DNA from 2 places in the Rhizobacter sp. P2_G4 genome. Region 2 is predicted to be linked to the other one. Evidence: riboswitches for the same ligand, from Rfam matches in the RefSeq annotation. Region 2 holds a riboswitch; the other holds the start of a gene.
The links. A riboswitch is a leader RNA that binds a small molecule or an ion and turns the genes downstream of it on or off. The one in region 2 is predicted to bind thiamine pyrophosphate.

Region 1 (6,235 bases), on a different contig from region 2:
CGCAAAGGCTGCTGCGGCATCCGCAAGCTTGAACCGCTGTCGCGCATGCTTGCCAGCCGCACGGCCTGGGTCACCGGCCTCCGACGCGAGCAAAGCAACAACCGCGGCGACGTGCCGTTCAGCGAGCCGGACGACAAAGGCCGCATCAAGTTCAACGCGCTGGCCGACTGGAGCTGGAACGACGTGTGGCACTACATCGCCGCGCACGACGTTCCCTACAACCCGCTGCATGATGAGTTCATGCCGAGCATCGGCTGCGAGCCCTGCACGCGTGCCATCGCCGTGGGAGAAGACTTTCGCGCCGGCCGCTGGTGGTGGGAAGACGAGAAGGCCAAGGAGTGTGGCCTGCACGTGCATGGCGCTGCTGACGACGCCAACGCGGCTGCTGTATCGATGATCGGAGAACACAAATGAACGCCCCGCTGACGGTGGAGCAATTGCTCCCCGCCCTCGACCACACCCATCTCGACTGGCTGGAAGAAGAGGCCATCTTCATCCTGCGTGAAACGGTCGCCGCCTTCGAGCGCCCTGCCCTGTTGTTCTCCGGCGGAAAAGACTCGTGCGTCGTGCTGCGCCTGGCCGAGAAGGCCTTCAAGTCGAAAAGCAAAGACGGCGAATACAAGGGCCGCCTGCCCTTCCCGCTGCTGCACGTCGACACAGGCCACAACTTCCCCGAAGTGATCGAGTTCCGCGACCGCCGCGTCGCCGAGATGGGCGAGCGCCTGGTCGTCGGCCACCTTGAAGATTCCATCAAGCGCGGCACCGTGCGCCTGTCGCACCCGCTGGAGTCGCGCAACGGCCACCAGACCGTCGCACTGCTCGAAGCCATCGAAGAACACCGCTTCGATGTGCTGATGGGCGGCGCCCGCCGCGACGAAGAGAAGGCCCGCGCCAAGGAGCGCATCTTCAGCCACCGCGACAGCTTCGGCCAGTGGCAGCCGAAGGAACAACGCCCTGAGCTGTGGACGTTGTTCAACACCCGCATCAAGCCGGGCGAGCACATGCGCGCCTTCCCGATCAGCAACTGGACCGAGCTCGACGTGTGGCTGTACATCGCTCGCGAGAACATCCCGCTGCCGAGCCTGTACTACAAGCACGAACGCCAGGTGATTCGCCGCAAGGGTCTGCTGGTGCCCTTGACCGAGGTCACGCCACCCGAAGCCGGTGAGACGGTCGAAACGGCCGAGGTGCGCTTTCGCACCGTGGGCGACATGACCTGCACCTGCCCAGTTGAAAGCCCGGCCACCAACGCCACCGAGATCGTCGCCGAGACGCTGAAGGTCACCGTCAGCGAGCGCGGAGCAACCCGCATGGACGATCGCACCTCCGACGCGTCGATGGAACGTCGCAAGAAAGAAGGCTATTTCTGACCCACCCCCGAAGCGCTGCGCGCCTCCCCCTCAAGGGGGCGCCGCCGGTGGCCTGGCAAAGCCAGTTCCACGGCGGCCGCTGGATCAAAAGCAATTGAGAATGAGATGACCACGCAAGCAATCAAAGACCACCGCGCACTGCGCTTCCTCACCGCCGGCAGCGTTGACGACGGCAAGAGCACGCTGATCGGCCGCCTGCTGTTCGACAGCCGCGCCATCCTCGCGGACCAGCTCGACACGCTGGAGAAGCGTGCCGCGGGCGCGCCCATCGACCTCTCGCTGCTGACCGACGGCTTGGAGGCCGAGCGCGAGCAGGGCATCACCATCGATGTGGCCTACCGCTACTTCGCGACCAAGGAGCGCAAGTTCATCATTGCCGATGCGCCTGGCCACGAGCAGTACACCCGCAACATGGTGACGGCCGCAGCCGGCAGCGATGCCGCCGTGGTGCTTGTCGACATCACCAAGCTCGATACGCATGCCGTGCCCGTGCCACTCCTGCCGCAGACGCGCCGTCATGCACTGCTGGCCCATCTGCTGCGTGTGCCCAGCATCGTCTTCGCGGTGAACAAGCTCGACGCGGTGAGCGACCCGGCGCAGGCCTTCGAGGCCGTCAGCATCGCGTTGCGCGACTTCGCCAAGCAGGCTGGCATCGAAATCGCCGGCATCATCCCGGTCTCTGCGCTGCGGGGCGACAACGTGACCCAGCCGCTGGACGCCACTTGGTACAACGGCCCGTCGCTGCTGCAGTTGCTGGAATCGCTGCCCGCGCTGCAGGAACGCAAGGACGGCGATCTGCTGATCCCCGTGCAATACGTCAGCCGCGAAGGCGAAGGCACCGGCAACCAGCCGCGCTCGCTGTACGGCCGCGTGGCCCACGGCCGCGTGAAGGCCGGCGACACGGTGCAGCTCTTCCCGAGCAACCAGATCGCCACGGTGGCCGAAGTGCGGCTCGCCGGCGAGGTGGTCGACGTGGTCGAGGCCGGCCAATCCGCCGGCGTGGTGCTCGATCGCCAGCTCGACGTGTCGCGCGGCGACTGGATCGCCACGCCGCAGACCATCCATGAAGCTCAGCGCTTCTCGGCCACCCTCGCCTGGCTCGACACCGAGCCTGCCGTGGTGGGCCGCAAGTACTGGGTGCGCCATGGCAACCGCTGGGTGCAGGCACGCATCGCCAGCATCGAAAGCCGGCTCGACATCCACACGCTCGAAGCGATCGAGGCCAACCAGCTCGCGGTCAACGAGATCGGCCACGTGATCATCGAAACGCAGCAGGCGTTGCCAGTGGAATCGTATGAATCCAACCGCGTGGGCGGCTCGCTCATCATCGTCGACCCCGCCAGCAACCGCACCAGCGGTGCGCTGCTCGTGAAGGGTGCCGCCTGATCATGGCCGGACGCGTGATCTTCATCGGTGCTGGCCCTGGGGCCGCCGACCTGATCACCTTGCGCGGGGCACGCTTGCTCGCGCAGGCCGATGTCGTGTTGTTCGACGCCCTCACCGACCCTGCCCTGCGCGACTTCGTACCGCGCGCCCGTTGGCTCGATGTCGGCAAGCGCGGCTTCTGCGACAGCACCGGCCAGACCGCCATCAATGCCTTGCTCGTGAAGTGCGCTCGGGAAGGCGGCACCGTGGTTCGCCTCAAAGGTGGCGACCCCAGCGTGTTCGGTCGGCTGGAAGAGGAGCTTCATGCGCTCGCCGAAGCCGGCATCGCCTGCGAAGTGGTGCCCGGCGTCACGGCGGCCATCGCGGCGGCAGCCAGCAGCCAGCGGCCGCTGACACGCCGCGGCACCGGCCGCAGCGTCAGCCTCGCCACCGCGATGACGCGCAGCGGCGATCTGAACGCCACCCGCACAGCCGACACCGAAGTCTTCTACATGGCCGGCAAGCAACTGGCCTCGTTGTCTCGCCAACTCATGTCCGCCACCTGGCCTGCGGAGACGCCGGTGAGCGTGGTGTCGCGAGCCGGCTGGCCCGACGCCTTGCACAGCGACCACACCGTGCGCACGCTGGCCGAAGCAGGCGTGCTGCACGCAGGCAGGCCGACCATCGTGACAGTCGGGGCCGGAGCACGTGCGCTGAACAGCCCTTTGCCAACAGAGCCATCCGTCGCGACCTGCGGCGAGCCTTTAAAATCAATGGCTTCGCCTGTCGGCGATGCCCGTCCAACTGCCACTTCAAAGCCAGAGCCATGACCCACGTCGTCACCGAAGCCTGCATCCGCTGCAAATACACCGACTGCGTGGACGTCTGTCCCGTCGATTGCTTCCGCGAAGGCCCGAACTTCCTGACCATCGACCCCGACGAGTGCATCGACTGCGCAGTCTGCATCCCCGAGTGTCCGGTCAACGCCATCATGCCGGAGGAAGACGTGCCCGGCGACCAGCAGCACATGATCAAGATCAACGCCGACCTGGCCAAGAGCGGCTGGCCCAGCATCACCAAACGCAAGGCGCCCTTGCCCGATGCCGACGACTGGAAAGACAAGACCGGCAAGCTGTCCGAACTGATCAAGTAGTAGTCAACGCAACACCATGGAATTGAACGTCAACGTGGAGATCTCCAAAACCGCCAACTCGCACGAGGGCCCGATCGAGACCGATGCGGTCATCGTGGGCGCGGGTCCGGTTGGCCTGTTCCAGGTGTTCGAGCTCGGCCTGCTGGAGATCAAGGCCCACATCATCGATTCGCTTGCCTACCCCGGCGGCCAGTGCATCGAGCTGTACCCCGACAAGCCCATCTACGACATCCCTGCCGTGCCCGTGTGCACAGGCAAGGAGTTGACCGATAACTTGCTGAAGCAGATCGAGCCCTTTGGTGCGACCTTCCACCTCGGACAAGAAGTGACTGTCGTGCAGAAGCAAGACGACGGCCGCTTCTACGTCGAGACCAGCAAGGGCACGCGTTTCCTCACCAAGACCATCTTCATCGCTGGCGGCGTCGGCTCCTTCCAGCCGCGCCTGCTGAAGGTCGACGGGCTCGACAAGCACAACGAGTCGCAGGTGTTCTACCGCGTGAAGAACCCAGCCCAGTTCGCGGGCAAGAACCTCGTGATCGTCGGCGGCGGTGACTCGGCCCTCGACTGGACACTTAACTTCGTGCAGGAAGGCCCGCACAAGGCGGAGAGCGTGATCCTGCTGCACCGCCGTGACGGCTTCAAGGCCGCGCCGGCCAGCGTTGCGAAGATGAAGGAACTGTGCGACGCGTATGAGATGCAGTTCCTCATCGGCCAGATCACCGGTATCGAAGAGACCGATGGTCGGCTCACCAGCGTGAAGGTCACCGGCAGCGACGGCATCACCCGCGTGGTGCCGCTCGATGTGCTGATGGTTTTCTTCGGGCTGAGCCCCAAGCTCGGCCCGATTGCCGAGTGGGGCCTGAACCTCGAGCGCAAGCAGATCGTCGTCGACACCGAGAAGTTCGAGACCAACACGCCGGGCATCTTTGCCGTGGGCGACGTCAACACCTATCCGGGCAAGAAGAAGCTGATCCTGTCGGGCTTCCACGAAGCGGCGCTCGCTGCTTTTGGCGCGGCGCCATACATCTTTCCGGAGAAGCGCATTCACCTGCAGTACACGACCACCAGCCCGAAGTTGCACAAGGTGCTTGGCGTCGAGACGCCGACGTTTGATTGAGCCCCCCAGTCGCTGCGCTCCTGCCCCCAAGGGGCGCCGCCTGGCGGCCCGGCAAAGCCGGTTCCGCGGGCGTGGCTTGATGAGGCACTTCGCTTCGCTCGTGCTGTTTGTCTGCTCAGCACCGTTCGTGCTGAGGTCTCGAGGCGCAGCGCATAGCAGTACGCAACTTCCCGATCTCTGAATCGGTTGATAATCCGCTCGCTGCGCGCTCTGCGCAGCACTCGCTAGGGGTGTTGAACGCTCGTTCTGAAGGCAGAGCAGCGGTCGACTGAGAAAGTCCCTTTGAACCTGATTGAGGTAATCCTCGCGCAGGGAAGCATGCACAAAAGCCCGGCCGTGTTCACGGATCCGTGGCCCGTGTCAGCCGACCTGCCATCGATCTATGGACATCACGATGGCAACCAATCGCTCGTTCCGCTTTTCACGCTCTCCCATTGCTGCTGCGGCCTTGTTGCTCGCCACGGTCGTCCATGCACAGACGACGACGCTTGCGCCTGTCACTGTCACGGGCAGGGCCGACCCTGCGGCCGGCGTTTCGGGCTGGGGCAATGTGCCCTTGTCGCAGACGCCGCTACAGGCCACCGTCCTCACCGCTGAACAGCTGAGTGACCGCGGCGCACTGCGCCTGGCCGATGTCGTGAAGATCGACCCGTCCGTCAGCGACGCCTATAACTCCGAGGGCTACTGGGACTTCCTTGCCGTCCGCGGTTTTGTGCTCGACAACCGTTTCAACTACCGGCGCGATGGCTTGCCCATCAACGCGGAAACCTCGATCCCGCTCGAGAACAAGGACCGCATCGAGATACTCAAGGGCACGAGTGGCATCCAGGCCGGCACCAGTTCGCCGGGCGGGCTGGTGAACCTCGTGGTCAAGCGCCCTACCGACGCGCCGCTGCGCAACGTGCAACTCGGCTGGCGCGAGCACGGCTCGGTGCTGGGTGCCGTCGACATCAGCCAGCGGTTCGGCGAGCAGCAGGTGTTCGGCGTGCGGGTGAATGCAGCCTATGAACACATCGACCCTCGGCTGCGTGATGCCAAGGGCGAACGCAACCTGATGTCGGTGGCAGGCGACTGGCGCATCAGCCCGAGCACGCTGCTCGAAGCCGAGTTCGAGACGAGCCATCGCTCGCAGCTGAGCCAGCCGGGCTTCAGCATGCTCGGCTCCACGGTGCCGGCGCCGGTCGATCCGCGCATCAACCTCAACAACCAGCCCTGGTCGCAGCCTGTGGT
Region 2 (6,235 bases):
CATCGGGCAAACGCTCGCGCAGCGTGCGCAGCGCGAAGGGGTTCAGCAGGCCCTGGCCCGAGCCGATGGGCGCGCCCCAGGGCATCAGCACCGGGCAGCCGGCATCCAGCAGGCGGCGGCACAGCACGAGGTCGTCGGTGCAATACGGGAAGACGGTGAAGCCTTCGCGCGCAAGCTGCGTGGCCGCAGCGAGCAGCTCGAACGGGTCGGGCTGCAGCGTGTGCTCGTCGCCCACCACTTCGAGCTTGATCCACGGGGTGTCGTAGAGCTCGCGCGCCATATGTGCCAGCTGCACTGCCTCGCGCGCGCTGCGGCAGCCGGCGGTGTTGGGCAGCAGGCGAGCACCCTTCTCGCGCAGGGCCTGGCGGATCAGCGCGATGAAGCCGTTGTCACCAGCTGCCGCGAGCGTGCGCTTGAGGCCGACGGTGACGACCTGCGTGCGCGCGGCGACGATCGCGTCGTGCAGGATCTGTGGCGATGGGTAGCCGGCCGTGCCGAGCAGGAAGCGGCTGTGCAGCGTGACGTCGCCGACGTGCCAGGAGTCGTCGTTCAAGGGGTTGTTCATGGTCATCCGCCCACGATGGGTTGAAAGAGGAGCACCGCGTCGTCGGCTTGCAGCAGACAGCCGGCGCGCTGGCCGCGCGCGACGAACAGGCCGTTGACGGCGGTGCTGACGCCTTGCGGCGCGTGACCCAGTTGCTCCACCAGCTCGGCCAGCGTGGTGCCGGCGGCGAGCGGCACGGGCCGGCCGTCGAGCTGCACGGCGATCGTGTCGGTCGACATCATGTCGCCATCTCCGGTGTGGTGGACGTGGCGCCGAGGCCGCAGCGCTGCAACGCGTCTTCCACCAGCGCGGGGGCGAGCAGCCAGCCATGGCGAAACAGGCCGTTGATGCGAACCAGCCCGGGCTCGATGTCGGCGCGTGGTTCGTTGTCGGGCAGGGCGGGCCGCAGGTTGACGTCCAGCCGCTGAATGCGGGCTTCGGCCAGCGCGGGCATCACGCTGTGCGCTGCCGCCATCAGCTCGACCGCGCTGCGCAGCGACATGGCCGAGCGGTCCTCGCTCTCGATCTCGCTGGCACCGACCAGCACCACGTCACTGGAGCGCGGCACCAGGTACACGCGGTGGCGCGGATGCAGCAGTCGCACGGGGCGGGCGAGGCCGTGGCGGGGCGCGTGCAGCCAGATGATTTCTCCACGTACACCGCGCACTGGCAGCGCGGGCCGTGCGCCGATTCCTCGCACATCGAAGACGCAGTCGAAGTGGTGCCATGAGCCGTCACTCAGGCTCAACTCGCCGGGGCGCAAGGTGTCGACCGACACGCCCCAATGCCAGTCGACGTCGGGCGCTTCGGCCTGTAAGGCCAGCATCGTGGCCACCGTGTCGATCTGCCCTTCCTGCGGCAGCAGCCAGGCGTGCGCGGCGCCTTGCAACGCGGGCTCCAGCGATTGCATGGCGTTCGATGACAGCGCCTGTGCTTGCGGTGTGCCGGGTGCTGCGGTCGACAGGCGCGCCAGCACGCGCTGCGCTGCGCCGCTGTCGCTGCGATGCGCCAGCAGCAAGCTTCCGCGCTCCGAGAAGTGCGGCCTGGCTCGCAAGGCCGACACGATCTCGCGCCACAACGCGATCGAGCGCCAGCCCAGCGCGGCCACATGCGCCGAGCTGTTGTCGAGCTCAGCCAGCGGGCTCAGCATGCCGGCCGCCGTGTAGCCAGCCGCCTGCCGTCCATCGAAGCTCGGCTGTGGCGCTTGTGCCGGGTCGAATACGCTGACGCGATGGCCGGCTCTCGCCAGCTTCCACGCCAGCAGCCGGCCGAGCAGGCCCGCACCGGCGATGCCGATGGTCGACGACATGGCTTCAGGTTTTTGCGTGGATCGGGATGTAAATCTCGCCGCCGCCCGCCTTGAACTGCGCCGACTTCTCGGCCATGCCGCTTTCCAGCGCTGCCGCGTCGGCCACGCCTTTCGCGGCCGCGTAGTCGCGCACGTCCTGCGTGATCTTCATCGAGCAGAACTTCGGCCCGCACATGCTGCAGAAGTGCGCGACCTTGCTGCTGTCTTTCGGCAAGGTCTCGTCGTGGAAGTCGCGTGCGGTGTCCGGGTCCAGGCCGAGGTTGAACTGGTCGGTCCAGCGGAACTCGAAGCGTGCCTTCGACAGCGCCTCGTCGCGTGCCCGTGCGCCGGGGTGGCCCTTGGCGATGTCGGCCGCGTGAGCCGCGATCTTGTACGCGATGATTCCCTGCTTCACGTCATTGCGGTCGGGCAGGCCGAGGTGCTCCTTGGGCGTCACGTAGCAGAGCATCGCGGTGCCCATCCAGCCGATCATGGCGGCACCGATGGCGCTGGCAATGTGGTCGTAGCCGGGCGCGATGTCGATCGTGAGCGGGCCGAGTGTGTAGAACGGCGCTTCGGCGCAGTGCTTCAGCTGCTCGTCCATGTTGGCCTGGATCAGGTGCATCGGCACGTGGCCCGGGCCTTCGATCATGGTCTGCACATCGTGCTTCCAGGCGATCTGCGTCAACTCGCCCAGCGTGCGCAGCTCGGCGAACTGCGCTTCGTCGTTGGCATCGGCACCCGAGCCGGGGCGCAGGCCGTCGCCGAGCGAGAAGCTCACGTCGTAGGCCTTCATGATGTCGCAGATGTCTTCGAAGTGCGTGTAGAGAAAGCTTTCCTTGTGGTGGGTGATGCACCACTTGGCCATGATCGAGCCGCCGCGCGAGACGATGCCGGTGCGCCGGTTCGCCGTCAGGTGAATGAAGGGCAACCGCAAGCCGGCGTGGATGGTGAAGTAGTCGACCCCTTGCTCGGCCTGCTCGATCAGCGTGTCGCGGAAGATCTCCCAGGTGAGGTCTTCAGCCACGCCGCCCACCTTCTCCAGCGCCTGGTAGATCGGCACCGTGCCGATGGGCACCGGGCTGTTGCGCACGATCCAGTCACGCGTGGTGTGGATGTTGCGGCCGGTGCTCAGGTCCATCACGTTGTCGGCACCCCAGCGCGTGGCCCACACCAGTTTCTCGACCTCTTCTTCGATGCTGGAGGTGACCGCCGAGTTGCCGATGTTGGCGTTGATCTTCACCTTGAAGTTGCGGCCGATCGCCATCGGCTCCACCTCGGGGTGGTTGATGTTGGCCGGGATGATGGCGCGGCCGCGTGCCACTTCTTCGCGCACGAACTCCGGCGTGATGATCTTTGGGATGCTGGCGCCCATCGGGTTGCCGCGCAGGCGCTGCTCGCGTGCTTCGTCGGCCAGGTACTCGGCCATCCATTCGCGCTTGCCGTTCTCGCGCAGCGCCACGTACTCCATCTCGGGCGTGACGATGCCGCGGCGTGCGTAGTGCATCTGCGTCACGTTGGCACCGGCCTTGGCGCGCCGCGGTGTGCGTTGCAGCGCGGCGGCGGCGCGGCGCAGTGCCTCGATGCGGTCGGCCTCGTAGGCCTCGTGCTTGATGCCGTCGTCCAGCGCATGGCGGATGCGGCCGGTGTAGCTCTCCGTGTCGGCACGCTCGGCGATCCATGCATCGCGCACGCCGGGCAGGCCGCGCGTCACGTCGATGCTTGCCGTCGGGTCGCTGTACGGGCCCGAGGTGTCGTACAGCGCGACGGTCTCGCCGTTCGTCAGGCTCACCTCGCGCAAGGGCACGCGCACGTTGTCGCGGCTACCGGTCAGGTAGGTCTTCTGCGAGGCTGGGAACGGCTCACGCGTGAGGGTGAGCAGGGCTTCGAGCTTGTCGGGTGCGTTCATCGAGGTTCCTTCGTGAGCAGTGGCTACGCATGCTCCGAAGGTGACCCCGGCAGCCCCGGCCACGATGGGCCTTGGGGTCAAGGGTGACAGCTCTTCTTTCGCCGGTACTAGCCGGATCAAGTTCGCGGGTTTGGTTGGTGACCATCTCAGCACGCTGTCCACGTGCACCCCGGAGCGAGGGCGATTGTGTGCCCATTTTTTGAGCCGGTCAACGCTCGGTTGTTCTCGGTCCTTTGACGCGATCTGTTCGAGTTTGAGAGCTTCGATGAGACGCGGCGTCTGGTACGGTTCGCGTTTCTCGAGCTCTCAGCCTGCATGTTCCGACCGACGACACATCTCGCCTTGCTCTGGGTTGCCATGATGTGTGCACCAGTCGGAGCAGCTCAGGCCATTGAGAGCCAGTGCTTCGGCACGGTGAGCAAGGGTCGGATCGAAGGCAGCGTGAAGCTCCCTGTCAGCGGACCCAACTTCACCGCATACAGCACGCTGGGCGCCACGGCCGGCCGCACGCATGTCCATTCGAAGGTCTCGGATGTGATCGTCTCGGCCTACGCGGCGCTGGCGGTTGCGGACCCGTCCGTCACCTACGTCTATGGGGAAACGGGTTGGCCGTCCGGCGGCCGCATCCGGCCTCACCGTACTCACCAGAATGGCTTGTCCATCGACTTCTTCGTGCCGGTGCGAAACAAGGCGGGCAAGTCGGTACCGCTGCCCACGGGCCCGACCAATCGATTGGGCTACGATATCGAGTTCGATGCGAATGCGAAGTACGAGGACTACCAGATCGATTTCGTGGCGTTGTCAGAGCACCTTTACCAGCTGCATGTCGCTGCCAAGGCCAGGCGTGTGGGCATTGCGCTCGTCATCCTCGACAACGCGTTCTTCCCGAAGCTCTTCTCTACGCCCCGCGGCCCCTATCTGCGGCAGAACCTGACGTTCATGAAGGGCAAGCCGTGGGTGCGCCATGACGAGCACTACCACGTTGACTTCAGCATGCCATGCAAGCCGGCTCCTGCGTGAATCAGATTCCTTGTACGCGGTCCGCCAGGTAGGTGTACTTGCTGCGTGAAGCGCTCAGGCGCTCGCTGCTCAACTCGGCGAACACGAGCGCCTCGTCGCGTTCAGCCACCATGGGCGCTTCACCATCGGGTGCCACCACGCAGCTCAACCCACCGTAACGCAGGCTGCCCTCGCTGCCGCAGTAGTTGGCATAGGCCACGAACACCTGGTTCTCGACGGCGCGCGCCGGCACAAGCACACGGGTGACGACGTCGAAGGCTTCCATGTTGGCGGTTGGCACGATGATGGCATCGGCACCCGCGATGGCGAGGCGGCGTGCGGTTTCGGGGAACTCGATGTCGTAGCAGATGCACAGGCCGATGCGCCAGCCGTTCAGCGAGCCCAGCGCTTCGCTGGCGTCTCCGGGCATGAACATCGAGCGGTCGAGGTCGCCGTAGAGACAGGTCTTGCGGCAGCGGCCGAGCGTGCTGCCATCGGCGCCGAGCAACTGCGCGGCGTTGTAGACGCTGCCGTTCTGGCCGCGTTCCGGGTAGCCGTAGGCGAGAGCGATGCCGTGGCAGCGCGCGATCTCGGCTGCGGCTTGTGCGCTCGGGCCGTCCGCCGCTTCGGCGAGCCGTTGCACGGCGTCGACCCCGATGTCGTAGCCGCTCAGGAACATCTCCGGGCAGACCAGCAGCTCGGCGCCTTGCGCGCGCGCGATGGCGGCCTGCCTGTCAAGCCGCTGCAGATTGCCCGCCACGTCCAGCGGCAGCGGGTTGCATTGCCAGAGCGCGACGCGAAGCGTGGGTGACACGGCGCTTACTCCGGCAGGGCGATCGGGCCGATCTCTCGGAACACATCGCCGGGGCCCGGGTTGTCGGCATGCGTGGCCCCGCCGAAATGGCGGACGATGCCCCACACCGCATTCAGCGAGGTCTGCACCGCGCCTTCGACCCACGCGGGCGTGAACGACACGTCGTCGCCGGCGATGAAGATGCCACGCTGCGCAGCCGGCATCGCGTCTTGCATGAAGTGCGCGTACATGCGCTGGTTGTAGCGGTAGTGGCCGGGCAGCGCGCCCTTGAACGCGCCCAGGAAGTGCGGGTCGGCCTCCCACGAGACGGTGATCGGGTCACCGATGATGTGGCTCGCGATGTCGACGTTGGGGTAGATCTTCTTCAGCGAATCGAGCGCCAGGCGCACGCGCTTTTCAACCGAGTGCGGCAGCATCTTCAGTGCATCGCCCATCCACGAATACGTGAGGCAGATGACGCCGGGCTTGCCGGGTCCGTGGTCGAAGAGGTAGGTGCCGCGGGTGAGCCGGTCGGTCAGCGTCATGCTCATCACGTCGCGGCCGGTCACCGGGTCCTTGTCTTTCCAGAACGGCCGGTCGACCATCACGAAGGTCTTGGACGACTGCATGTAGCGCGTGCGGTCGAGCGCCATCCACATCTTGTGCGAGAAGAGCGTCTCTTCACAGTCGATCTGCGTCGTC

Region 1: another riboswitch for thiamine pyrophosphate. It lies ahead of AC1DYS_RS23825 (TonB-dependent siderophore receptor); the one in region 2 lies ahead of thiC (phosphomethylpyrimidine synthase ThiC).

What each region holds. Positions count from the first base shown of each region.
Region 1 covers NZ_JBFUFG010000007.1:301,384-307,618, forward strand. The annotation lists gene AC1DYS_RS23795 (phosphoadenylyl-sulfate reductase) at 1-414, shown strand, start outside; gene cysD (sulfate adenylyltransferase subunit CysD) at 411-1,370, shown strand; gene AC1DYS_RS23805 (sulfate adenylyltransferase subunit 1) at 1,476-2,756, shown strand; gene cobA (uroporphyrinogen-III C-methyltransferase) at 2,759-3,565, shown strand; gene fdxA (ferredoxin FdxA) at 3,562-3,888, shown strand; gene AC1DYS_RS23820 (NAD(P)/FAD-dependent oxidoreductase) at 3,905-5,005, shown strand; TPP riboswitch at 5,222-5,337, shown strand; gene AC1DYS_RS23825 (TonB-dependent siderophore receptor) at 5,400-6,235, shown strand, end outside.
Region 2 covers NZ_JBFUFG010000010.1:59,531-65,765, reverse strand. The annotation lists gene AC1DYS_RS26100 (thiazole synthase) at 1-565, opposite strand, end outside; gene thiS (sulfur carrier protein ThiS) at 568-786, opposite strand; gene AC1DYS_RS26090 (FAD-dependent oxidoreductase) at 783-1,853, opposite strand; gene thiC (phosphomethylpyrimidine synthase ThiC) at 1,858-3,741, opposite strand; TPP riboswitch at 3,818-3,923, opposite strand; gene AC1DYS_RS26080 (penicillin-insensitive murein endopeptidase) at 4,057-4,761, shown strand; gene AC1DYS_RS26075 (carbon-nitrogen hydrolase family protein) at 4,763-5,554, opposite strand; gene AC1DYS_RS26070 (flavin monoamine oxidase family protein) at 5,560-6,235, opposite strand, start outside.